Regions from separate parts of the Paenibacillus sp. NPDC058174 genome, predicted to be linked through region 1. Evidence: riboswitches for the same ligand, from Rfam matches in the RefSeq annotation. Region 1 holds a riboswitch; each other region holds the start of a gene.

Evidence for each region. A riboswitch is a leader RNA that binds a small molecule or an ion and turns the genes downstream of it on or off. The one in region 1 is predicted to bind cyclic di-AMP.
Region 2: it holds a riboswitch for cyclic di-AMP, as region 1 does, so the genes downstream of both, ACFVVF_RS20485 (hypothetical protein) here and ACFVVF_RS15315 (TrkH family potassium uptake protein) in region 1, are expected to answer to the same signal.
Region 3: it holds a riboswitch for cyclic di-AMP, as region 1 does, so the genes downstream of both, ACFVVF_RS06800 (APC family permease) here and ACFVVF_RS15315 (TrkH family potassium uptake protein) in region 1, are expected to answer to the same signal.

The regions. Positions count from the first base shown of each region.
Region 1 covers NZ_JBHVUY010000002.1:829,821-839,777, reverse strand. Annotated here, with positions in the region: gene sdhA (succinate dehydrogenase flavoprotein subunit) at 1-885, opposite strand, end outside; gene ACFVVF_RS15330 (succinate dehydrogenase cytochrome b558 subunit) at 910-1,581, opposite strand; gene ACFVVF_RS15325 (LysR family transcriptional regulator) at 1,810-2,694, shown strand; gene ACFVVF_RS15320 (potassium channel family protein) at 2,752-3,417, opposite strand; gene ACFVVF_RS15315 (TrkH family potassium uptake protein) at 3,438-4,778, opposite strand; cyclic di-AMP (ydaO/yuaA leader) riboswitch at 4,846-5,043, opposite strand; gene ACFVVF_RS15310 (CPBP family intramembrane glutamic endopeptidase) at 5,335-6,954, shown strand; gene ACFVVF_RS15305 (copper amine oxidase N-terminal domain-containing protein) at 7,033-8,244, opposite strand; gene ACFVVF_RS15300 (VOC family protein) at 8,286-8,669, opposite strand; gene uvrC (excinuclease ABC subunit UvrC) at 8,780-9,957, opposite strand, start outside.
Region 2 covers NZ_JBHVUY010000004.1:274,313-284,269, reverse strand. Annotated here, with positions in the region: gene ACFVVF_RS20495 (5'-nucleotidase C-terminal domain-containing protein) at 179-1,978, shown strand; gene ACFVVF_RS20490 (MFS transporter) at 2,411-3,646, opposite strand; gene ACFVVF_RS20485 (hypothetical protein) at 3,750-4,382, opposite strand; cyclic di-AMP (ydaO/yuaA leader) riboswitch at 4,506-4,654, opposite strand; gene ACFVVF_RS20480 (cupin domain-containing protein) at 4,716-5,177, opposite strand; gene ACFVVF_RS20475 (ABC transporter ATP-binding protein) at 5,357-7,075, opposite strand; gene infC (translation initiation factor IF-3) at 7,284-7,769, opposite strand; gene ACFVVF_RS20465 (MATE family efflux transporter) at 7,816-9,213, opposite strand; gene ACFVVF_RS20460 (helix-turn-helix transcriptional regulator) at 9,419-9,957, shown strand, end outside.
Region 3 covers NZ_JBHVUY010000001.1:1,487,349-1,497,305, forward strand. Annotated here, with positions in the region: gene ACFVVF_RS06775 (dihydrolipoamide acetyltransferase family protein) at 1-1,071, opposite strand, end outside; gene ACFVVF_RS06780 (alpha-ketoacid dehydrogenase subunit beta) at 1,143-2,126, opposite strand; gene ACFVVF_RS06785 (thiamine pyrophosphate-dependent dehydrogenase E1 component subunit alpha) at 2,130-3,161, opposite strand; gene lpdA (dihydrolipoyl dehydrogenase) at 3,300-4,727, opposite strand; gene ACFVVF_RS06795 (DUF2627 domain-containing protein) at 4,892-5,185, shown strand; gene ACFVVF_RS06800 (APC family permease) at 5,244-7,070, opposite strand; cyclic di-AMP (ydaO/yuaA leader) riboswitch at 7,219-7,390, opposite strand; gene ACFVVF_RS06805 (alpha/beta fold hydrolase) at 7,624-8,478, opposite strand; gene ACFVVF_RS06810 (nitroreductase family protein) at 8,762-9,364, shown strand; gene ACFVVF_RS06815 (DUF1328 domain-containing protein) at 9,547-9,708, shown strand; gene ACFVVF_RS06820 (YflT domain-containing protein) at 9,765-9,957, shown strand, end outside.

The DNA.
Region 1 (9,957 bases):
GACGCTGAAGATTTCCCGAGTCGCGATATCACGCGGAACCAGGTTGCCGTAAGCCGGATATTTTTCCTCCAGGAAGTACCATGGCTTGCCGTCTTTGTATGTCCATACGCGTCCGCCTTCGCCGCGGGCCGATTCGGACATCAAGCGGTTTTTGTCGTCGCCTGGAATCGCTGTCGGGTGAATTTGAATAAACTCGCCGTTCGCATAGTGAACGCCTTGCTGATAGATTGCGCTTGCCGCCGTACCCGTATTAATAACCGAGTTCGTCGTTTTGCCGAAAATAATGCCAGGGCCGCCGGAAGCCATAATAACAGCATCGCCAGCAAAGGTGTGTACTTCCATCGACCGCAGATCCTGCGCCGAAATGCCGCGGCATACGCCGTCGTCATCAATAACCGCGCCGAGGAATTCCCAGTGCTCGTATTTCGTTACGAGACCGGCAGCTTCCCAGCGGCGGACTTGCTCGTCCAAAGCGTACAGCAGCTGTTGGCCGGTTGTCGCGCCTGCAAATGCCGTACGGTGGTATTGCGTACCGCCGAAGCGGCGGAAGTCAAGCAGACCCTCTGGTGTACGGCTGAACATAACGCCCATCCGGTCCATCAAGTGAATAATGCCAGGTGCAGCTTCGCACATTGCTTTTACCGGAGGCTGGTTCGCAAGGAAGTCGCCGCCGTATACCGTATCGTCAAAGTGCTCCCAAGGCGAGTCGCCCTCGCCCTTCGTATTAACGGCACCGTTAATACCGCCTTGCGCGCAGACGGAGTGGGAACGCTTTACAGGGACGATCGAGAACAGATCGACATGCACGCCCGCTTCCGCTGCTTTAATCGTAGCCATAAGACCAGCAAGGCCTCCGCCTACGACGATAACTTTATTTTTAGCCATAACGCATCGCTCCTTGTCTTCAAACTATCCGATATTCGTCCATGCCAAAGCGGCACTAGCCGTTTCTTTGAACTCATCGCCTGTGAAAGCAACGAGGGAAAGAATGAACAGCGCGGACACGAGTACAAATACAACCATGCAAATATAAGAAGAAACTTTTTGCGCACGCGGAGAAATCGTAATGCCCCAGCTGATCAGGAACGCCCACAAGCCGTTGCTGAAATGGAACACTGCTGCCAATACGCCAACAACGTACATCACGAAAAACGTAGGATTTGTAGCAATTTGGTGCATCGTGGAGCCCAGCTCCTCATGCGTCACATTGCCGATGTAAACTTGAAAACGAGTCTGATAGACGTGCCAAAATACGAAAATGAACGTAATCACCCCGGTAATACGCTGCACGGTGAACGCCCAGTTCCGGCTGTACGAATATTGCCCCGAGTTCAGGTTGGACTGATAGGCCATATACAAACCATAAATACCGTGGAACAAAATCGGAAGGTAGATGCCAAAAATCTCAAGCACCGGAACAATCGGCAGGCTGTTAATGAAATGCACGCCGTTAGCGAACCCTTCCGGTCCGCGCTCAAACGCTTGGTAGTTGGTCAAGGCATGCACAAGAATAAAGCCCCCGAGCGGAATCACCCCGAGCAGCGAGTGCAGCTTGCGCCAGTAATACGAATTTCCTTTCATTTCATAGTTCTCCTTTCTAGACTGAAAATGCTCACTGTCTTTGAACAAACCATCCTACATTTTACCCCCGGTCGGAATAGCCGTCAACAAAAGTTGACACGGATTAGTCACACTTTCCATCCTACTCCTTTTCGTCTTATAATGGAATTGCATATTTTTTATAATTTATAATAACAAATAAGCATAAGGACGTTTTTCCGTCCATCCGGTTTGGAGGCGTTTTCTACTATGATTGAAGAGTTGGACATGTTTGCCGCCATTGTCGAGCATAAGAGCATGAACAAAGCGGCGGCTGTTCTCAATCTTTCACAGCCCGCGCTTTCCCGCAAGCTGGCCAAGCTCGAGGAGGATTTGGGCGCACAATTGTTCCGGCGGATCGGCAAACGGCTGGAGCTTACGAGAATCGGACAGCTCACCTACGAATACGCGCTGGAGCTTCGCCACTCGCACAAGCGGTTTTTGGAGACGGTGTCGGAATATGCGAGCGCAGGACGCACTTCCATTACGATAGGGGCCAGCCTGACAACGCTGCAGACGACACTGCCTGATTTCATCAAAGCGCTGAACGCCAGCCATCCCGAATTCGACATTAAGGCGATCACGGGCAAGACGCATGAAATCGTCACCCAGGTTCGCGAAAATAAAGCCGATATTGCGATCGTCGCCTCCCGCATCGAAGACGCGCAGCTGCACTGCGTGCCGCTGTTCGACGACCATCTCATGCTCGTCCTGCCGACCAGCATTGCCATCACAGGCAAGGAGCAGCTTGGCATCGATGATCTGAACGGCTTGCCGATGATACTGTTCTCAAGAGGCACCTGGTACCGGATGCTGACCGACGAGGTGTTCGCCAAACATAACTTGCAGCCCGATGTCCGGATGGAGATCGACTCCTTCGAAGCCATCCTGCGCCTGCTTCATACCTGCCGCGCTGCTACGCTGCTGCCCCACTCTTACTTGCGCAAGCAGCTGCTGGAGGACAACGAGCTTTCCGTCGTCTCCATACAAGAGCTGGAGCAGACGAAACGCACAACCTGTCTTATTCACGCTGACCCGGCCGGGCTCCATCCCGCCGTCCGTCTATGGATCGAAGAATTATCCGCCATTAACTGACTATGTAAGCCAAAGCGCAGCAAAGGACAGCGGCCCATAGCGCCACTGTCCTTATCATCACCTGATTACCGATACTTCAAACTGCTCAATCTGATCATTTGTCCCGATGACGACCATGATGTCACGCTCATTCAGCACGTCTGCCGCTGTGGGCGCAATAATAACGCCGCCCTGAGGCTTGTTGATCGCCACGATGCTGCAGCCGAACCGGGCACGCGGATTAAGCTCGCTGAGCGATTTGCCGTTCAGCTCCCTTGGAACGACAAGCTCGGCAATCGTATAGTCCTTCGACAACTCGATATAATCAAGCAGGTTCGGCGATACGAGCTGATGCGCTACACGAATGCCCATATCACGCTCCGGATAGATAACCCGGTCAACGCCCAGCTTCTCCAGCACCCGCCCGTGAAGCTCGCTCATCGCCTTGGCGACAACCTTCTTCACGCCTAGATCCTTCAATAATATCGTTGTCAGGATGCTAGCCTGAATATCATCGCCGATCGCGACTACGCCGCAGTCAAAGTTGCGTGCGCCCAGCGAGCGAAGCGCCTCTTCATCTGTACAATCTGCAGACACGGCATGCGTCAGCACGTCGCACATTTCCTGTACGGCCTCTTCGTCCTTATCGATGCCGAGCACCTCATGGCCAAGCTGAATCAGCTCTCTCCCCAAGCTGGATCCGAACCTGCCAAGACCGACGATGACAAACTGCTTGTTCTTCATTTCTTAATTATCCCCATTCTCTATCCAATAGTAATTTTACCTTCGGGATACCGATACAGCTCTTTTTCTGTTTTTGGTCCCAGCGCATAAGCAAGTGTCAAAGGCCCCAGTCTGCCTGCAAACATCGTCAGCGCAATGACTACTCTGCCGAAGTCCGACAGATCTGGTGTCAAACCCGCCGTTAATCCAACTGTACCGAACGCGGAGGTCGTTTCGAACAATATTAGGATGAACTGATGATCCTCCGTCGTCGTCAGCAGCATCGTAACCCCAATGACGAGCGCCAGCGACAGCATCGTTATCGTCAGCGCTTTGAAAATCCGGTCTTTGCCCAGCCGGTAACGGAACATGACAATATCCTCACGGCCGCGGCCCATTGCCACTACAGCGCCTATCAGCGTCGCGAAGGTGGTCGTCTTAATCCCGCCGCCCGTTGAGCCCGGCGAAGCGCCGATGAACATCAGAATGACGGTGAAGAACAAGGTTGCCTGATGCAAAGAGGAGTAATCTAGCGTATTTGTGCCTGCCGTTCTCGGCGTAATGGACTGGAAGAAAGAAGCCAGCACCTTTTCGCCCCAATTCAGGGAACCCAATGTCTTCGTATTCGAGAACTCAAAGATGAAAATAACGATTGCGCCAACTAGGATCAACGTCCCGGTCATCGAAAGCACGACTTTGCTGTGCATCGACAGCCGTTTGTTTTTCTTTATTTCAAGCAGGTCGGATATGACGATAAAGCCGAGGCCGCCAAGCACGATCAGCAGCATCGATGTAATATTGACCAGAGGATCGCCGACATAGGCAGTTAAACCCCGGAAATGACCGAAAATATCAAATCCTGCGTTGTTGAAAAAGGATACGGCATGAAACAGGCCGAAGTACGCTGCTTTTCCAAGCGGCATATCGAAGGAAAAACGGATGGTGAACAGCAGCGCGCCAACTACTTCGATCGATAAGGAGTAAATAAACACTTTTCGGATCAGCCTAACAATGCCCTCCATGCTCGACTGATTCATCGCTTCCTGAAGAACGAGACGTTCCTTCAGTGAGATTCGTTTACGGAGTACAAGCGCGAACAGAGTGCCCATCGTCATAAAGCCAAGGCCGCCGACTTGAATTAAAAGCAATATAATAAGCTGGCCTGCCGTAGAGAAATAGGTGCCGGTATCGACAACCGCCAGTCCCGTTACGCAGGTCGCAGACGTTGCTGTAAATAAGGCATCAAGAAATCTTAGCCGCGTTCCATCAGCCGAAGCAAACGGCATGCTAAGCAGAATAGCGCCAATAAAGATAATAGCCGCAAAGCCGGATACGAGTATGCGCGGCGGTGACCATTTGCGAACATCGATAAATTTCAACATGACACGCATCCCTTACCCGTTTTTTGAGCATAAAAAAAAGCACCGGAAACCCAATGCTGCTGCGATGAGTCCTGTTCCATACAGCCTGCGAGGTTAGCTGACGGATTCGGGCCTGGAAAGGCGGCCCTATTCAGCAAAGCATGCTGCGGCCCTGCTGGCCGTAGACAAACTTCACCGAAATTCACCCCATGCTGCTCGGAAATAATACGTACCGGCAACGATATGGTTCCCCCGTTTTCTTGCGGAAATTCGGCTGATCTATTCAATTAACAATGATACCGATTATAAGCCTATTTCAACTGCAATACAAAACAAGCAATGTGCATAAAATAAGCTCAATTCATTCAAATTCAGCCAATGGGCAGCTCTGGCATATGCCGGGCTTCTCGCCGCTCGTTATTTCTCCCTTTTACAGGCCGCTGGTCAAAGTTCAATATTTTACATGGTCTTTTTCCGCTGAATTGGCATTGGATAAAATAGGGAGTCCTATGGTATTGTTACTTTATCTGTTTTCCGCCGTACTATGGCCTATATTGATACCAAAACGAGGTGAATCATGGTTAATTCTATTGCCCCTGGCGACTGGAAACGATTTATGTGGGCCGCCGTTATTGGCGCCGTTATTTTCGTTCTGGCTCAGATCCTTCCGGCTCAAGGCAGCAGCTCCATGGAAGAAGAATCGATCGCATCGGTCAAAGCGAGCAAAAGCAAAGCAGAGCAGCAGGCGCTGCAATTCGCCAAGGAGAAGTTCCGCGTGGAACCGGTCGAAGCGCATACGATTTATCAGACAGACAGTCTGGCTGCAGGTTATTTCTCCAAGCAGAAATTAACCACCAAATTTGATAAAACGTACGGCAGCGATTTTCCTTACGATACGTTCCGGGTTCAGCTGAAAATGAACGACGGCACTAACGCCTTTGTGTATGTACATATGACGACAGGCAAGATTGTCGGCTGGAACTGGAAGGGCGGAGTGCCATTCCCTGAAGATGAAAGCCTCGTCCTCAAAGCTACGCAAGCGGCAATGGACGCAGGCTTCCGCGAAGAGGAACTGGCGGAAACGAGCACGTCTCCGAAAGGGGAAGTCGTCTTTTATCCGAAGGGGTACAAGCTCGGGGAGGCCGATCTGAGAGTTACAGTCGGAGTTGCAAGCGGCTCTGACGGAAAGCCGGTCATTAACCGTTATAAGGCTGTCTTTACAGCGCCTGCAGATTATGTATCCAATGTCGACAAGCAAAAAGGCATCGCTAACGTCTTATCGGTTGTCAGCTTGCTTTACATGGCGCTGATGACGCTCGTGCTGGCCATTATTTATGCCGTGCTCTACCGTCGTCATACGACGTTCAAACGCGGACTGTTTATCAGTGCATTATTTACGATCTTCTACATTTACAGCAACCTGGATATGATGGATGGCGTTATGGCGCAATCCGGTGAAGAAATCATGACGGCTCAAGGAAAACTCGTCATGCAGATTATATCGGCCGTCATGCTCGTTCCCGTAGCGCTGGCCGTCTACTTCTCGCTAGTTGCCGGCGACGGCATGTGGCGCTCCAACAAACGCCCGCTATGGCCGGGATTCCGAGAACGAGGCTACGGTGATCATGTATGGCGCAGCGTCGGGTTGTCCTATTTGCTGGCACTTATTTTACTGGGATTGCAATCGATTATATTCATCGTTCTCGAAAAGGGGATCGGCTCCTGGTCGACGACGGATGCGACAACCTCGCCGTACAATATAGGCACACTTTGGCTGCTGCCTACACTGGCTTGGTGTGCTGCGATTTCTGAGGAAGCCATCTACCGGCTGTTTGGCATCGCGATATTCAAGCGCTGGTTCAAGAACACCTTTATCGCCTCGCTGATCCCGACGGTGATGTGGGCGCTGGGACATGTCGGCTATCCGATCTTTCCCTTCTACACGCGGGTCATCGAGCTCGTTATTCTCGGCCTCGTCTTCTGCTTCATCTTCTTGCGGTTCGGTTTCATTACGGCGGTATTCACGCATGCGATACTGGATACGCTGCTCATGAGCCTGTCTCTTGTTGCTACAGGCGAGGCAATTAATGTGACGGCCGCAATCATTTATGTCGTACTGCCGGTCATTATAGCTGGCGGCATCCGCTACTGGCACCGGAAGAAACACCGGCCGGAGCCGGATATACCGCTCGCTTAGAGCCTGGATAGATGGACAAAGAACCATTCCCGCAGTGGGAATGGTTCTTTTTTTGCATAATTTTACAGGTGAGCAGCTCTAGTGAAAAAACTCTTTGTAAGCTTCCCGTTTATCATAGTCATCATCAATACTGAATTCTTCGTCATAATTCCAATGGCCATTCGCATATTCCATATAAATAATCGCCTCAAATACATATTCACCTTCCGCTATGTCTTCTGTCACATCGCTCCACTCCAGCGTTGCGTGAACCGCCGCTTCTTTTTCTCCGAGAAAAATAACCCGTTCCTTAGAAAGCTTATATCTGGATTCCCCATGCTCAAAATTCGTTTTCAAAACGATGTCCCACCAAAAATCAGAAGTCGGCATATTGTTATTCCAACGTTTAATGAATGACGGCGAAGTATATTGGAGTGTACGTTCAAAATTTTCCTCGTTATAAGCATTAAAATAAGTTCGCAAATCGGTTAAAACGGCCTCTTGTTCTTGATTTCGCGCCACCTGTATTTGCTTCACAGACTCATCAATATCCTTCGGCAAATTCATATCGAGGAAGACTGCACTTGATTTCGAAACTTTCCATTGTCCGTATTCTTTTCGAACTCTATAGACTATTTCGGTACGGCTTTCCAAAACTTCCGTATCATCGATATAGGTAACCCAAAGCTTAGCTTCATCAGATGCTGTGAACTCCATAAGGTCTATTGTTACTCTAAAATTCACCACTGGAATTTCGCTAACCCTTTGTTCGTAATCTCGGGCATAACCCGCTTCCAGATTATCAGTGGCCATAAGACTAGGACTTGGATTATTATAAAACTTCGTGACTAATTCCAGTAAAGCTTTATCCTGGCCATAGCCGTATTTCAGCATATGAACCGTTTGATGTCGCTGCTCATAATTCACTGAGTACTTCATAAAATAAGCAATCAAACGAATGGGAATAAAGATTTCTTTATTAATCTCTATTATTGGGTCATTCAGGTAATATTGGCTCTCGTCGTACTCAATCGTATCCCAGCCTGCCCAGATAATCAGTTCATCACCATCAACAACACCCATGATGTTCTTAGTCGTGCGGTCATAGGTAACCTTGTAGCCCAATGCATTCAAAAACTTGCGGAACGGGACGTACATCGTACCGGATTTAATAACAGGCTCTATCCCGGTCAGCTTCTTATTATTTACATACAGTTGAATCGGTTTCGCTGCTGCCGTATTGGCATGAACCGGCGCAGCCGATAACGTCAAGCAGATGATAAGCAGCCATCCGATAACCTTTCTAGACATGGGACACTTCCTATTCTGTTCTGTTCTATGGTTTGTTTTTGCTAAATACCGCCGTTAAGCTCAATGAGGTTTCCGGCCGGATCACGTAAATAAGCGACACGATGCCCCCATTCGGGCGTATCATGCGGCTCCTTAATAAATGCAATGTCCTTGCTCCTTAGCTGCTCGAACGCCACATCTACGTCATCCACGCTGACAATGATAGCAAGCCGATCATTCGCGCTGAATGGATGCGTCCTGCTGATGTTTTCGCTAGGGCTGCTCACCAGTAATGGTTCTAAAGCAAGGTGAATATCGCCCGTTTGAAACTCCGCATATGGCGTGTCTTCATTTCCATGGAGCACTTCTAGTCCCATCAGATCCCGGTAAAACAAAAAGCATTCCTTAACATTCGGCACGAACAAACGGATATGTGCGATTTTCAAAAGATCACCCTCCATATATTGGAATCCACTTCAATGGCTCGATTATAGCAACTGGATACTGCTCGTACAATGGAAAGATTTCATGTTTACGCAAAAAAAGCCGGCGTCGGTTAAGACGTCGGCTCTTCGTTTAATGCCGCAATTATTTGTGCGGCAAGCTTATCTCCAATAGACAGAGGCCGGAAATCTTCTACCGAGGCCTCTCTGATTTTTTTGATCGAGCCAAAATGTTTCAGCAGCAGCTTCCGGCGTTTTTCCCCGATACCTGGAATCGCATCAAGCTGCGAGGCAATCATCGATTTGCCGCGCTGCTCGCGATGGAAGGAAATCGCGAAACGGTGCACCTCGTCTTGGATGCGCTGCAGCAAATAAAATTCCTGGCTGTCCCGCGGAAGTGGCACGACCTCCGGCGGATCGCCGGTCATGAGCTGCGCAGTCTTATGCTTCGCATCCTTCACAAGGCCGCAAACCGGAATATAAAGTCCCAGCTCGTTCTGCAGCACGTCCACAGCCGCCGATATTTGCCCTCTGCCGCCGTCGACGACGATCAGGTCTGGTGCAGCCAGCTGATCCTTCAGCACGCGCTCATAGCGTCTGCGGATAACCTCACGCATCGTCTCGTAATCATCGGGTCCCTGTACCGTCTTGATCTTGTACTTGCGGTATTCTTTCTTGTCAGCTTTGCCGTCGGTGAAGACGACCATTGCCGATACAGGATTCGTCCCTTGAATGTTCGAGTTATCGAATGCCTCGATCCGGCGAACCTCAGGCAGCCCCAGCCAGCCGGCAAGTCCTTCGGAAGCTTTGACGCTGCGTTCCTCATCCCGCTCGATCAGCCGGAATTTATCAGACAGCATAATTTTCGCATTGTCGATGGCCATTGACACTACTTCGCTTTTACGGCCGCGCTGCGGCATCAGCACTTTGACCTTAAGCCAGTTATGCAGTGAAGACATCACTTCATCAGCATATTCCGCCTCGGCGGCCTCTTCTCCTTCAGCAGCAGCTGTCGTTGCAACAGCTTCCGCTACGACTGCGGATGCAGGCGGCTGCGGCAGAAAGATTTGCTTCGGCAGTGCCGGATTGTCGCTGTAATATTGCGTCACGAACGTCATGAAATCCTCGTATTCCTCGCCATAATACGGGAATGTCGTTCCCCGGCGTTCGATCAGCTTGCCTTGGCGCATGTACAGAATTTGTACGCACATCCAGCCCTTCTCCACCGCATAGCCGAAAATATCACGGTCGAGCGCGTCCGACATCGTAATTTTCTGCTTCTCAATAACGG
Region 2 (9,957 bases), on a different contig from region 1:
CCATTATAATCAACCGTATGCACCAAGAGCAACAAGACAGACTAAGCAGAATGTCCTCCAATAGTATGCCATAAGTTTTAATTTTCAGAAAATTAAAGAAAGCTAAACAGGAATTCATTTGCAAACGTAGAATAGGAAATTCGTTGTCAAATATAGGATATGGAGGGATGAGAGGTCTATGTTCAAGAGGTTCAAATGGTTAGGCTCCGCCTTGTTGGCCGTATCGCTAATTGCCGTCTCGACAGGCACCGTCACTGCAGCCGAATCCGCAACAACCGCAGCTGGCAAGCATATTACGCTGCTGCACACGAATGACATGCACGCCCGGGCGGTGGAGAACACAAGCGGAGAAATGGGCTTCGCCAAGCTCAGCGGCATCATCGACAGTTACCGGGCAGCCAATCCCAACACGCTTCTGCTTGACGGCGGAGATGCCGTGCACGGAACAACCTTCGCCACTTTGGTAACCGGCGAAAGCGTCGTGAAGGTCATGAACAAAATGGGCTATGATGCGGCGGTACCGGGCAACCATGAATATAATTACGGTTATGAACGGCTGCTGGAGCTCGAGAACGAAATGACTTACCCGCTGCTCAGCGCAAATACTCGCGTAACGAAAGACCAGACACTTCTGTACAAGCCTTATGTCATTAAAGAAGTAGATGGTGTAAGAATCGGCATATTCGGTTTGACAACGCCGGAGACGGCATATAAAACGCATCCTAATAATGTGAAAGGGCTATCCTTCACTAACCCCGTGAAGGAGGCGCAAGCCATTGTGGGCGAGCTGAAAGACAAGACGGACATCATCGTAGCTTTAGGCCATATCGGACAAGATGCCGCAAGTGAGGACACGAGCTTGAAGCTGCTGAAGGAAGTGTCCGGCATAGACGTATTTATTGATGGTCACAGCCATACGGTGTTGAAGGACGGCCTTGTGGCGGGCAACGGAACCCTTTTAGCCAGCGCAGGCGAATATACGAAATATTTAGGTGTCGTTGATCTGTGGTTCGATAACGGCAAAGTGGTTAAGAAGCAAGCTGCACTCATTGATCAGAAGCAGGCTGCGGCTATTAAGCCTAATGCCGAAGTGACGGCGCTCGTTGCAGATATTCAGAAAAGCCAGGAAGCCATCCTGACACAGGAGGTCGGCAAGGCGGCCGTCAAACTGGAGGGAACTCGTGAGCTTGTGCGGGCTAGCGAGACGAATCTGGGCAACCTGATCGCCGATGCAATTCGTGATGCAGCCGGGGCAGACATTGGTCTGACGAACGGCGGCGGCATCCGCGCCTCCATTAATGAAGGCATCATTACGAAAGGAGACGTCATCACGGTACTGCCATTCGGCAATCAAATTGTAACCTTGAAGGTCTCTGGCGCCGACTTGAAGGCTGCACTCGAAAATGGCGTATCCGATTATCCCAATCCGAAAGGCGCATTCCCGCAAGTGTCCGGCATAGCATTTAAGATTGATGCAGCCAAGCCCGCAGGTGAACGCGTTCATTCCGTAACCGTGGGCGGCAAGCCGCTTGACGGGAAAAAGCAATACGTTATAGCGACGAATGACTTCATGGCTGCGGGCGGAGACGAATATGTGATGTTCAGCAGCTATCCGCAAGCTGGAATGTATGGCTCGCTTGACGAGGCACTCATTGCCTACATCGAGAAGCTGGACGGCGTACTGCCGAAGGCAGAGGGACGTATTACCGCTGCTGCCGCTGCCGCATCGGAAATCCCGCCTGCTGCGGCCGAGCCGGAACCGGCAACGAATACCAAGCCGGAGGTGAAACCTGAGCCTAAACCGGAAACAAAGCCCACGGCTAAGCCAGAGCCCGCTTCATATACCGTTAAGAAGGGCGATACGCTCTGGTCGATCGCCAAAGCACACGGTACAACTTGGCAGCAGCTTCTCGACCTCAACGGTATTGCCAACCCGAATCTCATCTACCCGGGGCAAAAAATTAAGCTTGCTGCTTAATCCCTAGATGCTGGGTATGAATCGAAAAGGCGTCCCGGAAGTCAGAAATGACGGTGGGACGCCTTTTTTTGCTTATAGACTTGTAAGCCGTCTGCAATATGTCACGGTGAACTCAAACACTCGGCTTGTCCCGATTACGCAGGAGGATGATATAGAAATCAAAATATAAAAGTGCAGGCTGTCTGGCGTTTTTCCGCCGTTTTTGGCGATCAAAATGCAAATGTGCAGGTTGTTTGCTCTAAAATGCTTCAATCCGCCGAAATTGTACGAATTCAAATGCACTTTTACATTTTGATAGCGATTTTAAGGCTTTTGAGGCTTATCAAAATGCACATTTGCATTTTGAGCCTCGTCCGGCTTCATTTTCAAACCTTCAGAAAGCCAAAAACGGCAGTGCAGGGATAAAATCATCCTTGCACTGCCGTTTTTATTTTAGGCCGATTGCTGGCCCTGCTCTCTTCCTCGGACACCATGCTTCCGCTCATACACCAGATAGAGAATCAGATACAAAACGAAAAACAGTCCCGAGAAAAGGAACATCGTTGCGTAATTGGTCCACATCGCTGCAAAGCCTAAAAGGATGGCGCCAGATCCGATACCGATATCAAACAAATTATAGTAGGTTGCCGTAGCGACGCCACGCCGTTGCGGTTCCACTCTATTAATGACCCATGCCTGCAAGGCCGGGAACAAAGCTCCGAAGCCTAGGCCATAGAACACAGCAGCCAGCAGCAGCATCGCGGTCGTCTCCGTCTTGTACAGCAGTACACAGCCAATTACGCACAATACGGCTGAAGGGAATAACACCCAGAACCGGCCTTTCCGGTCAAACAACGGGCCGCTGACGAACCGGATGAGTACCTCGCTGATTGCAACGACGAGGAAGAAATAGCCGATATTGGCCAGTCCCTTTTCGATGCCGAACAGCGTAATAAAGCTCAGCAGGCCGCCAAAAGCGAAGCCTACCATCATGCCGAGCAAGGACGGGAACAGCGCCTTCCTCTCCACGACATCATGAACCCATGATTTTTCGGAGCCAGCAGCGGTCTCTCTGATCGCCGCTTCAGCTTCCCGCTCCTTGGCGTTAGCCTTGATCTGCGCCTGTCCTTCAGGAGATAGCCGGACGAATAAGGTGAAGAACAGCGACAGCAGCAGAATAACGACTCCGAAGCCAAACAATCCGCCGTAGCTGTAATGGTCGAGCAGCCAGATGCCAAGAAACGGACCTAATGAGAAGGAAATTGCATTACCTGTCGCAAAAAAGCCCATTCCTTCACCCCGGCGCGAAGCCGGGATCACATCGGATACGACGGTTCCGAACATCGTCGTCGCCAGTCCAAAGCCAATGCCGTGCACGACACGGAGCAGAAGCAGGACGGACAACGTACCCGCGACATAATAGCTCGCCATTCCGATCAAGCAAATAATGACGCCAACGAGCAGCAGCCCCTTTTTGCCCAGCCGCTTCATCCCCGCCCCTGTCAATGGACGGGATAGAACGGCGGCAAACGTAAAGAAGCCTAGTATCAAGCCGATTTGCGACTCTGTGCTGCCTTGGTCTGCCGCAAAAATCGGCAATGTAGGCAGCAGCATTTCGATCGCCATAAAAAGAAATAAATTCGAGCAACACAATAAAATGAAGTTTTTCGTCCATAAGGACTCGCGCATGCTGTAAAATCCCTTCGACTTTCGTTATGAATTTGGAAAGCGTACCCCGCTTCCCAGCTAAAGACCATCATAACGCAGCCAAATCCCGCTGTAAATCAACGTTTTACATGAAAGCGGCTCCATCCCCTACCCTGCCATAGGGCTCGCTGCCCGGCAATTCATCGAACCATATGGCGTCATCCGGACAATCCAGCATCATGAAATGTCCCTCGCGGCCGTACTTCGAATGATGATACTTTAAATAAGCCTTGCCATTGTCGATCGACACAATCTCGATCTTGCCGGAGCTGTGATACATAACGAGCTTTAGCGGGCTTCCGCCGGCGGAGATGAGCGCCTTCGCTCCCTCCACGACTTGAAAGGCGCGTTTCAAACGAACGGAAGCCTCTCTGTCGCCGCTTTCGGGACGCTGAATAAACACCAGAGCCGGCGTTACGCCGATCCAGGCCAGTTGATTCAGCATATGCGCCAATTGAAACGGGTCGTCATTGATGCCTTTCAGAATGGGGGTGTGATTGACTAGAATGACGCCGGCCTGATGAAGTACTTCCAGGCTGACGCGTGCCTCAGGTGTCAGATCGCTAGGACGATGGAATTGCGTGGTCACTTGAATGCGGGTGCTGTCCGGAAACTCCCCCCTGCCGATGGCTTCAACCAGCTCTGCGAGCTGCGAATCTCCCTCCAGCAAGACCGGATTGCCATTGTTCAAAGTAACCGAATATTGGGGCTGCGGCATACAAACTCCTCCTTAAAAAAGAATTTGTGGTGCACGCTTCACCAGCGGGGGTCGATAAAAACACAAAAAGACCCTTACAATCCTAAGGTTTGCAAGGGTCATAAACATTCGTATTCATACATGAGATGACCCATCCACTGCTGACGAGGTTAGCTGACGGACTCGGGTAGATGGTACCCTAAGGCTGATGCATGGCATCAATACCTATTCGCCCCACTTGCATTTGGTTCCCCCGCTTTCCGGCAATGCCGGAAATTAAGCGTAATCTAATTTTAAAAGATGCCCAAACCATTTGTCAAACGATCCGGCAAATTCCAGCCAAAGCCTATAATTTTAGCGCTCGATCAGCTTGAAATCATCATAATGGAAGCCCGGAGCTACAACGCAGGATACGAATACAGGCTCGTCCCCCAGCGGATGCGACATTTGCCATTCTCCTGCCGGTACCAGCGCTTGCGGCTGCTGGCCATTCAGAACATCGCCGCCCAGCATAATTTCCTGGCGGGTATGCGGCGCATCCTCTGTGCCCCCAAGCGTAAGCTTCATTGGGCCGCCGGAATGCCACAGCCACAGCTCGTCCGAATGCACTTTATGCCAATCGGAGAATTCATCAGGATGCAGCAGGAAGTAAATCGAAGAAGCTGCAAAACGAGGTCCCGAATAGGGCTCGCCGAGCACCTGATGCGGAATTTCAAAAGATGCTTTCCATAGCTCCTTGTACCAGCCGCCCTCTACATGCGGCTTTAATCCTAAAGCTTCAACCAAAGGGGACAGCTGTTTAACCGTATTGCTCATATGATCTCTCCTCCCAATCTCTTTCTAAAGCTTCGTTACTGCTTCAAATTTTATACCGAATGCCGAGAAATCGTCAAACGAGCGGCATTGCATCTCACGAGAAGGCTTAATAAAAAACCTGCTCCTAGCCGCCCCTGAGACGGAAGCGATAGGAACAGGCTTTTTGGCATTTGTATCCGTTACGCTGTACCAAACTGTGCCTGATGAAGACGGCTGTATACGCCGCCGGTAGCCACCAACTCGTCATGCCGCCCTTGCTCGGAAATACCTTCTTCCGTTACGACGACAATGCGGTCGGCATTCTTGATCGTTGCCAAGCGGTGGGCGATAACGAGCGTCGTTCTGCCAACGGAGAGCTCCGCCAGCGACTGCTGAATCGCCGCTTCCGTCTCGGTGTCCAGCGCCGAGGTCGCTTCGTCCAATATAAGAATCGGCGGATTCTTCAAGAACATCCGGGCAATCGCCATCCGCTGCTTCTGGCCGCCGGACAGCTTCACGCCCCGCTCGCCGACGACCGTATCCAGCCCGTTCGGCTGCGCAGCAATGAATTCCTCCAGCCGTGCCCGGCGTGCCGCTTCCCTGATCTCCGCCTCGGAAGCGTCCAGCTTGCCGTAGGCGATATTTTCACGGATCGTGCCATGGAACAGGAACACATCCTGCTGTACGATGCCGATCTGCTTGCGCAGCGATTCCATCGTCACTTCGCGAATATCATGCCCGTCGACAGAAATGCTGCCGCCGTCCACCTCATAGAAGCGAGGCAGAAGACTGCACAGCGTCGTCTTCCCTGCACCGGAAGGCCCCACGAAGGCGACCGTTTCGCCTGCCTTAATCGACAAGCTGATTCCGTTTAATACCTTATCTTTGCCCTCATAGCCGAAGGTTACATCGTTGTAGCGGATATCTCCCTTAACAAGGCCGATATCACGGGCATTAGGCGCGTCTGCGATGTCCGGATCGGTATCTATTAATTTCAGGTAGCGCTTGAAGCCCGCGATCCCTTTCGGATAGCTCTCGATAACAGCATTAATTTTCTCAATCGGCTTGAAGAAGATATTCGTCATCAGAACAAAAGCGATAAACTCACCGTAGTGCAGCTGGCCTTGAATAACGAACCAGGCACCGAACAACAAAACAAACAGCTGGACAAAACGCATGAGCATGTAAGTGACTGATGCGTTCATACCAATGATTTTATACGAAATCAGCTTGGCCACACGGAAACGGCTGTTGTTCTCCGCGAATTGCTTGCCTTCATGCTTTTCATTAGCGAATGCTTGTACGACACGAATGCCGCCAACCGTATCCTCAACACGAGCGTTGAAGTCAGCCATTTCACTAAATAGACGATCGGAAGCCTTCGTCATCTTTTTGTTAAAGAAAATAACGAGCCAGATGATGATTGGAACAATAACATAAGTCAGAATTGCAAGCTCCAAATTAATGTAAGCCATGATGCCAAAGGCGCCTATCAGCGTCATCACCGCGATAAACATATCCTCGGGTCCGTGATGCGCCACCTCGCCGATCTCGAACAGGTCATTCGTAAGCCGGGAGATCAGATGGCCGGTCTTCGTATTGTCGAAATACCGGAAGGACAGCTTCTGCACATGCTGGAACAGCTTACGCCGCATGTCTGTCTCAATGTTAATCCCAAGCATGTGCCCCCAGTAGGTGACTACATACGACAACAGCGTATTGATTACGTAAATAATAAAAAGAATGGAACAAGCCGTAATGATATACATCCAGTTCCCGTCAGGGAGCAAGGTATCAACAACGTAACTGACTGCAAGCGGGAAGCATAGCTCTAGAATAGCTAGTACAACTGCGCTGCAGAAGTCAAGATAGAACAGCTTGCGATAAGGCTTATAATAGCTGAAAAATCTGCGAAGCATTTGCAATCTCCTTTTTTCGGGTAGTGGCCGTAAAAGCCATTGATAATGATTTTCAATTAAAAGCATACCCAAACTTCCAGCCAGTGTCAATTGCTGTTTCGGAGATATTCAGCACTTCATTAGAAGCTGATACATCTAGGATTGAACGGAATTAGAGCAGCATTCAATGCCGATTTCAGCTCAGATACAGTTCGGTTTTAGTTCAAATCTAGTTCGGGTTGAGCTGTACAGCCGCCTGCTTGCCGCTCACCTGAATGCCTGTTTGTTTCTGCCCGTGCGGCTTCAAATCGCCCGCTAGCTGTTCCAGCAGCGCCTTCGCCTTTGGCCCTTCCTTGCCCGTAATCCGTACGACAAGCAGCACGGCATTTCCCGATTCCAGCAGCTTGGCCGCTTGCCGCTGCTTCGTCTCGTAGTCATGCTGTTCGATATCGACGGACAGCCGCAGCTCCTTCACCTTCGCCGGCTGCTCCTTCACCTTCTCTTCCCGCTTCTGCCGGCTGGCCTCATTCTTCGCTGAGCCTCTGCGCATAAGCTTGCAAGGCGGCGGGCTGCTCATCAGCGATTCGCAGACGAGATCCGCCTTCAGCTCTTTGGCCATTGCCAGCGCCTCAGTCCGCGATACGATGCCGAGATCCTCACCGTCCAAGCCCGTAAGCAGCAGCTCGGACGCTTTTATCTTTTCATTCATAATCATCAGTCGTTACCTCCATTAATCATTCATGCGCTTAAATAGTGAAAGCTTAAGCTTTGGCTACGGAAGTATTGCCCCCTGTCGCAGGCAAGCTTCCTCGTTGCCCGGCAGTCCCTTGTTCGGCGCGACGGATCATCTTCTGCTGCTTCCATCTCAGCCAGACCAGAACGCCCCGGATATATTCGTCGGCGATCATGCAGCCGTAAATACCGAGAAGCCCCCAGCCCCAGTGAATCCCAACCACATACGGCATCAGACCGCCAACGGTCGTTGTCACGGTAAGCGATACGATCATAATAAACCGGGTATCCCCGACAGCGTTCAAGGAGTTGCCGAAAGCCATGTTTAGCATTTTGCCAGGCTGCAGCACCAGATTCATTCCCAGCAAGGACACGCCCATTGCAATAATTTCCGGCTCCTTCGTAAAGATGCCAAGCACTTTGCCGCCAAATAAATAAATGACAAAGGCATTCATCAGGACGATAAGCTCCGCAATCCATAAGGCGCGGAACACGCTCTTATACGCCTTACGGAATTCACCTGCACCGTACATATGGGCAATCTGGATTTGCAAGGCCATCGCAATCGACTGTCCCAGCATGAAGCAGAACGATTCCAGCGTGTTCATATACGTCCGTGCGGCCAGCTCGTTTGCGCCAAGCATCGCAATATAGCTGAAAATAACGAGCTGCGAGAATACCCAAGCCGACAGCCCGACGGCCAGCGGCCAGCCGATTTTCAGCACCTCCTTCAACAGCTTGTTGTCGAAGATGCGGAAGTCGGCCAGATTGATTTTACGCTCAAAAGCGTTCAAGAACATGAACAGCAGCACGATCGTTGCGAGCAGACGGCTAATTACAGTAGAGATTGCGACACCTGCAAGCCCCCATTGCGGAAGGCCAAGCTCGCCGAAAATAAAGCCATAATTCAATATAACATGAACGACGTTCATCGCGATCGCAATATACATCGGACCCTTCGTATTGCCTGTGCTGCGGATGGATGTGCTGAGCGTTGCCATTATAGCAGTCAGAATCATGCTGCCGCCAACGATGGAGATATACACTTTAGCCAATGGCAGCAGCTTATCCGGAAGCTGAAGCACCGCAGCAATCTGTGTCGGCATGAAATATAGAAGCAAGCTGAGTACGAGACCGATCAGTGCAGTCACCTTAACAGCGATAATTGCAATTGTACGCGCATCCTCATTTTTGCGGGACCCGATACGCTGCGCGATCAGAATACCCGCTCCGCTGGATACGGTGACGAACAATGTGGTCAATGCCATAAACAGCTGATTGGAAAAGCCTACGACAGCTACCGCATCATCGGATATGCGGCTAACCATAAGCGTGTCGGCCGCCCCCAGCAGAAATTGCAGAAATAGTTCGATAAAAATGGGCCAAGCCAGCATCCAGAGCGTAAACTTGCGCGGTTGCGAATTCATCATTTGAAACCTCCTGTTGTATACGACTGCAGCTTGCTGCCCAAACTTTGGAACATCGGGAATATACGGTCTGCTTACTGTCTGAGCATCAAAATCGTCATTTCAAATTATAGATGCTATACTGCAAGCAGTGTATCAGATTCAAAACCGAAACTTTCACGATTCCAACCTTCATTCCGTTGAACTAACAGGAGGTATCCATACGATGACGCTCTTCCAATTTACCATACCGCCACTACCGCATTACATGGCCAGCGGCTTCACCGTCAACGCCCCCGGCTTCAGGCATCCCGGGCGACGGAGAATCGAGGTATTCGATCTGTTAGTCGTTACCGAAGGCTGCCTCTATATCGAAGAGGAGGATCAGCGCTTCGCAATCGAGGCCGGCCACAGCCTCATACTGCGCCCCGATGCTTATCATCACGGGTTCCAACCTTGTGAGGAGCAGACCTGCTATCATTGGCTGCACTTCCAGACGACGGGCGGCTGGAGTATTCATGATAGCAGTTATTCCATCCACGAGCCTGCCGAGACCGATTCTTCGGCAGCGGCAGCCGCCCGGATTTTCACAACGCAGACGTTCATTAAGCAAGTACCGCAATTTACGAAGCTGCTTCAGCCGGCAAAGGTAACGGAAACGATCCGGCAGCTGACCGAGTTAGATCGCAGCAATCACCGCAGCAGCGTAAGCTGGAAGCAGCAGCTTCTATTTCAAGAGCTAGTGGAACAGCTGTCGGCCTCCTT
Region 3 (9,957 bases), on a different contig from region 1:
AATCGGATTCGTAATAATGGAACCAAACGAACCTGTATTGTTGACGGTAAACGTACCGCCCTGCATATCGGACAGCGTCAGTTTGCCTTCTCGCCCGCGGCGGGCCAAATCGTCGATTTCTTTGGCAAGTCCGGCAATCGTTTTGTGGTCGGCATTTTTAATGACCGGCGTTGCTACCGATTCCTCTGTACCCACCGCCAGCGAAATATTAATATCCCGCTTCACGATAATTTTGTCGGCAGCCCACATGGAGTTGATAATCGGGAAATCCTTGATCGCATTGACGACCGCCTTCAGGACAAAAGCGAGGTAGGTCAGATTGACGCCTTCCCGTTTCATAAATTCATCCTTCAGCTTGTTGCGCAGAGCAACCAGATTCGTCACATCCACCTCGATCATCATCCAGCCATGAGGAATTTCCGTAACGCTTTGCTTCATATTGCGGGCAATCGCGCCGCGAATCGGCGTAACATCGATGTAATCCTCGCCGCGTCCCTGCTCGGTCGGCTGTACAGTCGGGATGCGCGGCGTTTCCGCCAGATGCAGGCCCGAAGAACGTACATCCGCTTTCGAGATATCGACGCTGCTCTCACTTGGGACGCCGGAAGCGACATAGGCAAGCACGTCCTTGCGCGTAATGCGTCCCCCCATGCCTGTCCCAGTCACGTCAGCCAACCGGACGCCATGCTCAGCAGCAAGCGTCTGTACCGCAGGGGAATAGCGGTTGCGCATAGAGCCTCCCTCTTCGGCGGCTTCCGTGGAAGGTCCGTCTTCGTGTCGGCCAGTTGCAGCAGCTGCAGCCGATGCTGCAGGCGCTGCTTCATCGCTCTCCGTCGCAATATAACAGACGACGGTGCCCACCGGTACCGTTTCTCCGCTTCCGACGACGATTTTAGTCAGCGTGCCGGATACCGTGGAAGGCAGCTCCGCACTGACTTTGTCAGTTATTAACTCGCAAATCGGTTCATATAGATCGACATGATCGCCGGGCTGCTTCAGCCACTTGTCAATTGTCGCGGATACGAGCGATTCGGCAAGCTGCGGTATGACGATTTCCTTCTCTACCTTCATTAAACATCCATCTCCCAACCCGCAGTCTGGTAAACATGCGAATACTTCCGGTCTGCCATGCGGTTTTTAACTTAAAATAATGCTAGATTGCGCATTGCTTCCAACACTTTTTCTTTATTCAGCATATAGAACTTCTCGCCCGGCGGATTGATCGGCATTGCCGGCACATCCGGTGCGCAAAGTCTTTGAATCGGGGCGTCCAGCTCGAACAGAAGCTCTTCCGCAATAATTGCTGACACTTCAGCGCCTACGCCGCCGGTTTTATTGTCTTCGTGAACGATCAGCACTTTGCCTGTCTTGCGTACCGCTTCAAGAATCGCTTCTTTATCCAGCGGCTGAATCGTACGCAAATCGAGAATATGAGCGCTGATGCCTTCCTTCTCCAGCTCCTCAGCTGCTTGCTCCACGAACAGGAGCGGCATGCTGTACCCGATGACCGTAATGTCTTCGCCTTCGCGAAGCACGTTGGCCTTGCCGATCGGCACGATATAATCGTCTTCCGGCACTTCGCCGGTAATGAGCTTATAGCTCTTCTTGTTCTCGAAATAGATGACGGGGTCCGGGTCGCGAACGGCCGCTTTCAGCAGCCCTTTGGCATCGTATGCCCGGTAAGGCGCAACGATCTTCAGGCCAGGCGTTCCGAAGAACACCGACTCCGGACATTGCGAGTGATACAAGCCGCCGAAGATACCGCCGCCGATTGGCGCACGGATGACGACCGGACAGCTCCAGTCGTTATTTGAGCGGTAACGGATTTTGGCCGCTTCGCTAATAATCTGGTTCGTCGCCGGGAACATGAAGTCCGAATACTGCATTTCCGCAATCGGCTTCATGCCGTACATAGCCGCGCCAATCGCAACGCCTGCAATCGCCGATTCTGCCAGCGGCGTATCCATTACGCGCAATTCTCCAAACTGATTTTGAAGCCCTTTCGTTGTCGTGAACACGCCGCCCTTAACGCCAACATCCTCGCCAAGCACGAATACATCCTCGTCCCGCTCCATCTCTTCCTTCATCGCAAGACGAATTGCATCAATATATTCCATAACGGCCATCCGTTATCCCTCCCCTTGACCGGCATCATCGGCATACACATGGTGCAGTACCGACTCAGGCGCCGGGAACGGCGCTCTGTCGCCATATTCGGTCGCTTCATCCACTTGCTTGCGGATCGCCGCAAGCAGCTCCGCGTCGCGCTCTTCATCCCAAATGCCGCAATCGATCAAATATTGCTTGAATTTTGGAATGCCGTCCTTCGACCGGTTCTCGTCCACTTCATCCTTCGTCCGGTAAGCCAGATCATTATCAGAAGTGGAATGCGGCGACAGACGGTACATCATCGCTTCAATAAGCGTTGGCCCTTCGCCGGCAATGGCACGCTCACGGGCTTCTTTCACAATTCGATATACTTCAAGCGCATCGTTGCCGTCCACGCGAATGCCCGGGAATCCGTAGCCGATTGCGCGGTCCGCCACACGTCCGCCTAATTGTTTGTGTGCAGGTACCGAAATCGCATACTGATTGTTCTCACACATCAGAATGACCGGCAGCTTATGAACGCCTGCGAAATTGCAGCCCTCATGAAAGTCGCCTTGATTGCTTGAGCCTTCGCCAAACGTGACGAAGGTAACGACCGGCTGCTTCTTCATCTTGGCAGAGAGCGCGATGCCTACGGCATGCGGCACCTGCGTCGTCACCGGGCTGGAGCCCGTTACGATGCGCAGCCTCTTGCTGCCGAAGTGGCCCGGCATTTGGCGGCCGCCGCTGTTCGGGTCCTCCGCTTTGGCAAATACCGAAAGCATCAGTTCCTTAACCGTCATGCCAACGGCCAAGACAAAGCCGTAATCCCGATAGTACGGCAGGAAATAGTCTTTCTCCCGGTCCAGCGCAAATGCGGCTGCAACCTGTGCGACCTCTTGTCCGATGCCGGACACGTGGAAATTGATTTTGCCTGCCCGCTGCAGCAATAAATTGCGCTCGTCAAATTTTCTGGCGAGCTGCATGGTGGCATACATTTCTATGGCTTGCTCATGTGAAAGGCCTAATTCCGTATGTTGAAAAGTTTGTTTGGTTGATCCGGATTGGGTCATGAGGAATGCCTCCTTTAACCTACATTTATAACCAGGTACTAAGACTTGATGTTATATATTATAAACCCATTCAGGCGAAAAAGAAAACCTGACAAATGTAATAGATTTAACCTGCACTTATCATGGGACTGTGCAAAATTAGAAGTTGAGCGCCTTGCCGTCAACCGCCAGCATCGCTTCGCCAAGCGCCTCTGACAGCGTTGGATGCGGGTGAATCATGCTTCCGACTTCCCATGGCGTCGCATCAAGCACGCCCGCCAGCGCCGCTTCCGATATTAAGTCCGTCGCATGAGCGCCAATCATATGAACGCCTAGAATGTCATTGGTTTTACGATCAGCGATTACTTTAACGAAGCCGTCAGTCTCGCCAAGAACAATCGCTTTGCCAATCGCTTGGAACGGAATTTTGCCCGTCTTCACATCATAGCCTTTCGTTCTTGCGCCGTCCTCCGTTAAGCCGTAAGAGGCAATCTCAGGCCGGGAATAGATGCAGCGCGGGATGAGATGAGCAGGCACAGCTGCTTTTTTCTCGCCGGCGATATGCTCCGCCGCATGCAGGCCTTCATGGGCTGCCGCATGAGCCAGCTGAACGCCGCCGATCACATCGCCGATCGCATAAATATGCGGCTCGCTCGTCTGGCCAAATTCATTGACGTGAATAAAGCCGTCCTTCGTTTTAATATCGGTATTTTCGAGGCCGATGCCTTCGATATTCGCCTGGCGGCCTACGGAAAGCAGCAGTTTGTCCGCCGTCAGCAGCACCTTGCCGTCCGATGTCTCAGCAGGAACCGTTATGCCGCCCTCGCCGGCTGCCAGCTCCTCTGTAATTAATTGTACGCTTGTCAGCACGCGAACGCCCCGGCGCTTGAGCAATCGGGTCAGCTCGGCTGAAACTTCCGCATCTTCCCCAGGGAGCAATCGAATACCGGACTCTACGAGCGTCACCTGAACGCCAAAGTCCTGCAGCATCGAAGCCCACTCGACACCAATCACTCCGCCTCCGACAATCAGGATCGATTCCGGCAGCTCTTCCATCCGCAGCGCGTCATCGCTAGTCAGAATCGTTTCCCCGTCAAGTGTAATACCTGGCAGCGTCCGCGGCCTGGAGCCTGTCGCAAGGATGAGATTGGTTGACACGACCGACTCCATCTCTCCGTCCGCCAGCTCTACCGCAAGCGAGCCGCTGCGGGGGGAGAATATCGAAGGGCCGATCACTCGTCCCTTGCCTTGAATAACTTGAATGCCGTTCTTTCTCATCAAATGCTGCAGCCCTTTATAGAGCTGGTCAACTGTCGCTTCCTTGCGTCCCTGCACTTTGGCAAAGTCGAGCGCAACCGCGCCCTCTTGTAAAGTAATGCCGTATGTATCCGCTTCGAGCAGCGTCGCATATACTTCCGCACTGCGAAGCAGCGATTTGCTTGGTATGCACCCTTTATGAAGACAGGTGCCGCCCAGCTTGTCCGCCTCTACGAGTGCCACGCTTTTACCCAATTGCGCAGCGCGAATCGCTGCTGTGTATCCGCCTACGCCGCCGCCAAGAATTGCTACATCTACTTGTATCGCCATCTATGATTACCTCCACTCATTTACGTATGGTCACTTCACCTATTGTACCTTTTTTCATAGTTATTTTCATCCCTATTTGCGGCTGCCCCTTAACTGAAATAGACAGTCTCCGGTGAAAAAGGTATCATAATGCTATTACATAGTCACAAGGAGAATAGCGTTTCATGAAATTGGTAGCTGCCCGTTTGATCGCCGTCCTATTTCTTGTCATTCCAGGCTTGCTTGCCTGCTTTGGCTTTCTTCGGATGAAAAATGATTTGTTTCATTACTTTTCCGAATTCGGCAATGATGCCGTCGTTCCCGACTTTCAATGGCTTAGCTTTCTGCTCGGACTCGTCATGTTCCTCGCCGGGGTCGGCTTTATCGGCGGCTGGATTTTTTTCCGCGACCGCAAGCGCAACTATGTTGCCCCCCGGTTCAAGCAGAAACGCCCGCGTCCGCCTAAGCCGCAAGCTTAATATGTACGTTAAAAAAACGGATCGCAGACTTTTGCTGCGGCCCGTTTTTTTGTTTGCTTTATTTCTTTAAATGATAAGGAACTGTCGTTACGATAACGTCCCGCCTGAACAGCAAGTGAGCCCGCAGCAAAAAGCTGGATTGGTTGTGCAAAATGTTATGCCATGCCTTCTTCGGAATGAACTGCGGAATAATGACTGTGACCTGATAGTTCGCTTCTCCCGCTTTGCGCTGTACCGTATCGATAAATTTAGTCAGCGGCTCGATCAGGCTCCGATAAGGGGAATGCAGTGTAACCAGCCTCACATCGGGCTGCCACTTGCTCCATTTCTCCTCAAAGATCGCTTCCTCCTCCCGCTCAAACGGAATGTGGACGGCAATAATTTGATGCGCAGACAATGATTTTGCATAATTTAAAGAATTTTCGACGACATGAGTAATTCCCGCTACGGGCACGATGATGACATTGCCTTCAATTGGAATAGCCGGCTCGCAGGTCGTTATCCGCAGCTGATCGGCAACAGCCTCATAATGCTTTCTAATCCGGTAAAAGAACCAGAGAATAAGCGGCAGGAACACCAGAATCGGCCAGACTTGACCGAACTTCGTCAGAAAAAACATCAGGCTGACGAGTAAGCTGATTAACGCTCCCGTCGTATTGATAATGAACTTCGGCACCCAGCCGGCTGGTTTTTCCCGCAGCCACTTCACCATCATGCCCGTTTGCGACAGGGTGAATGGAATAAACACGCCTACTGCATAGAGCGGAATCAACTGATCGGTACGTCCCTCGAATGCCAGAATAAGCAGAATCGAGAGCAGTCCCAGACTAATGATGCCGTTGGAATAGCCCAACCGGTCTCCTCTAATCGTGAACATTCGCGGAATAAATTTATCCTTCGCCAAGTTCACAGCCAGCAGCGGAAACGCTGAATAGCCGGTGTTGGCCGCCAGGATCAGAATTAAAGCTGTCGTTCCCTGGATGAAGTAATACATAAAGTGGCGCCCGAATACCTGCTCGGCAATATCCGATACGACGGTTACTTCCACCCTCGGGCTAATGCCGTAATAATAGGCCAGAAAAACAATGCCCGAGAGCAGAATAGCCAGCAGCGAGCCCATGGCGATTAGCGTTTTGGCCGCATTATTCGGTGACGGCTGTTTGAAGTTCGGAATCGCATTCGATATTGCTTCAACACCGGTCAAAGCCGAGCTGCCGGAGGCGAATGCTTTTAAGATAAGGAATAATCCAATACCGGCAACCGGCGTTCCAATTGCAGTATGCAGCTCCGGTGACACTTGACCCGTCAATATTTTAAAGAGGCCAACGCCAATCAAGATCAGCAATGCTAATACGAACAAATATACGGGATAAGCTAATATGGATGCGGATTCCGTTACGCCCCTCAGATTAAGCGTCGTAATGAACAGGACGAACAGAATAGCAATGGGCACGTTGTAAGGATGCAGGCTTGGAAAAGCCGATGTAACCGCATCTGTACCCGCCGATACGCTGACGGCCACGGTCAATATATAGTCGACAAGCAGCGAGCCGCCGGCAACAAGACCGGAGAACATCCCGAGATTGTTCTTGGATACGACGTAAGCGCCTCCGCCATGCGAATATGCGAAAATAATTTGCCGGTAAGACAAAATAAGAGCGAGCAGCAGCACCAGCACGCCGATGGCAATCGGAATCGAATACCAGAAGGCTGCAGCGCCTACTGTCATGAGTACGATCAGGATTTGCTCCGGCCCGTAAGCGACAGATGACAGCGCGTCTGAAGATAAAATAGCGAGCGCTTTTGTTTTGTTCAGCTTTTGCTCGCCCAATTGTGTTGATTTTAACGGTCTTCCAATTAGAAATCGTTTAAGGGAAGATAGCACTTCTTTCACCGCCGCATAGTTTAGTTTTTTTATAATTCCCTTTACCTGAATGAACAATCCAGAGCGCGCCATCCCCCAATCGACGTATCCCTTTTTTTGCATACAAAAAACACAGGCAGGAAGCCTGTGTTTTTCACACCGGTTCACAACCCTCTCTCATTCAACGCTGACGAAGTTAGCTGACGGATTCGGACGGCGAGAGTCGCCCTACCCCATGCTGGTAAGCATAAGGATTCACCCCGTATGGCACAGCTTCAAATGAAGCCGCATCATGATTGGTTCCCCCGTTTTCCTGAACGGAAATTTAGCGATTAGAATTGAACCCTATTCGATTGATTACGGACTAATATTACGCCTGCAGCCAACTAATGTAAAACCTGCTTTAATTCGTTTTTCGTTCAATTCGGATTAGAAAGCATACGGAAAAGCGCTTACATACTAATGCCGCGCTCCAAAGCTCCAATTATTGCGATTTCTCGCAGTCTATGAACAACGCCGCCGGGTTCGGGAGTATTCCATCCATCCCGAACCCGGCGGCGCAATCCGCTAGCGGTTATTTTGTCCGTACCGTTTCCTTCTCATTAAGCGTTTTCAAATAGTTTGCGATCACACGGGACAACTGATCCGGCGCCTCCACCAGACTCATATGCGCGACGCCTTCAAACGTATTTTCCGAAATATGCGGGTAATCGTACGTCGACTTGTAGGCGCCCGATTCCGTCAGGGAAAATGTCGCAATCGGTGAAATAACATCATCCTTTGCACCCGCGACCAGCAATATCGGAAAGTTCGCTTTCGCCAGCACTTTGCTTCGATCCGGACGCTGCATCATCCCTTCAAGCGTATGAATCGCCCCCTCGGGCTTCATCCGCTTGCCTGCCCTAATGAATTCATCCACATCCTCTTGCTTTTCTTCGCGCTTTGATTCCAAAAACAGCTTCGGAATGAGCTCGCTGATATAGGCAGCGATTCCGCCTTCGCGAATTGTATCAATATCTTCCAGACGCTTCTGCTTCATCGTCTCCGAATCCGGAAGTGCTGTCGAGTGAATGAGACCAAGTCCTGCAAGCCGGTGGGGATACTGGTCTGCAAAGGCAAGCGTAATATACCCGCCCAGAGAATGGCCAAACAGTGATGCTTTGTGTATGCCGAGCTTGTCCATCAGGCATAAAACATCGTCTGCCATCAGTTCCATTGTATAAGCACCTTCAGGGGCGGTTGTCTCGCCGTGGCCGCGAAGCTGCGGCATAATAATGCGATAGTTATCACTTAACAAAGGACAAACTTTATGCCAGTAACGAGAAGAACCGCAGAAGCCGTGCAGTAAAATAACCGTTTTTTTGTTGCCGCTGCCGCACTCTTCATAGACCATATCGATGCCATTAACATGAACCGTATGTTTTTCCATCGATGAACACCATCCTTCTCTAATTTGGTTATGCGATTGTACATTCTCTTAAACGATTCAGGCTGCATTGAAACAGTTATTCTTCAAGTCAAAAATGCGACTCATAATTGCTAGCCTTTATTCAGGAGATTACTTTAATATGAAGGAATGTGATTCATCTCAATGGATAAACCGATTGCTTTATTCGCTGTAACCGGTACATAATAGGTAATCTTGTTTTATCAAAATCAAAATGCTAGAATAGAATAAAACAAATAATTCCCATTGGAAAGGTGTGTCTTAAATGACCCATATTGTAGAACAGGTTTCTGAAGCTGTACAGTCTCATCGCAACGCCGAGCATGGTGTATCCTCCTTGTTTCTCAATCGCTGGTCGCCGCGCGCCTATGACAGCCGCAAAGTGGCGGACGAAGATTTAAACGCGATTTTGGAAGCCGCTCATTGGGCACCTTCCTCTTTTAATGATCAGCCATGGCGGTTTGTAGTGGCTAAGACAGAAGAGCAGCTCGCTGTATTCCATAATTTTTTGGGTGAATTCAACCAGATTTGGGCTACAAAAGCGCCTGTGCTCGTACTCGTTGCTTCCGATTCCAAACGCGAGAATGGCGATCCGAACGGCGCACATGCCTTTGATGCAGGAACAGCATGGGGACATTTGGCGCTTGAAGCGACGCTCAAAGGACTGGTAACACACGCGATTGGCGGATTTAACCGTCAGCAAGCGAAAGCAGCCTTGAATTTGCCGGAGCAATATGAGCTTCATGCCGTTATTGCGATTGGCTACCAGGGCGATAAGAGCAGCCTGCCTGTTCCGATTCAAGAAAGAGAAGTACCAAGCGGCCGTAAATCGCTAAGCGAAGTCGTGTTCGAAGGTTCCTATAAGTAATTGTAGATTCATGACTTATGAATAGAATGTTTAACCTCAAATAGCCTTCATCCTGAACGGGATGGAGGCTATTTTTTTATAGAGCGCTAAGAAAATAGTTTCAACTTGCACCCTAGCGGTTAATACAAAGCAAGCAACACCACAACACAGAGGCAACTTAAACAGAAAGAAAGGTGGTTCCAATGTTGGGATGGGCATTATTATTTTTCATCTTCGCAATCGTCGCAGGCATATTCGGTTTTCTCGGCATAGCTTCCGCCATGGCGGGAATAGCCAAGATCTTGTTTATCGTCTTCATCGTTCTTTTCATTGCATCGCTTATTCTGGGAAGACGACGAGTTTAACCGCAATAACCGTAACAGGCGCAACTAACTAATCAATCCTATGAGGAGGAATTACAATGACAACACAAACAACGACTCAGACGAAGGTGCACACAGTGAACAGCATTGTTGAGGTTCAAGAGCAGGTTTACCGCTTCCAGCGGGAGGGCTACCTGAAAGACAACATTTTCGTATTGACCCATGACAAAGACCGGACGGCCCGCATCGCCGACAATACGGACGCGGAGAAAATCGGCGTATCTGCGGAAG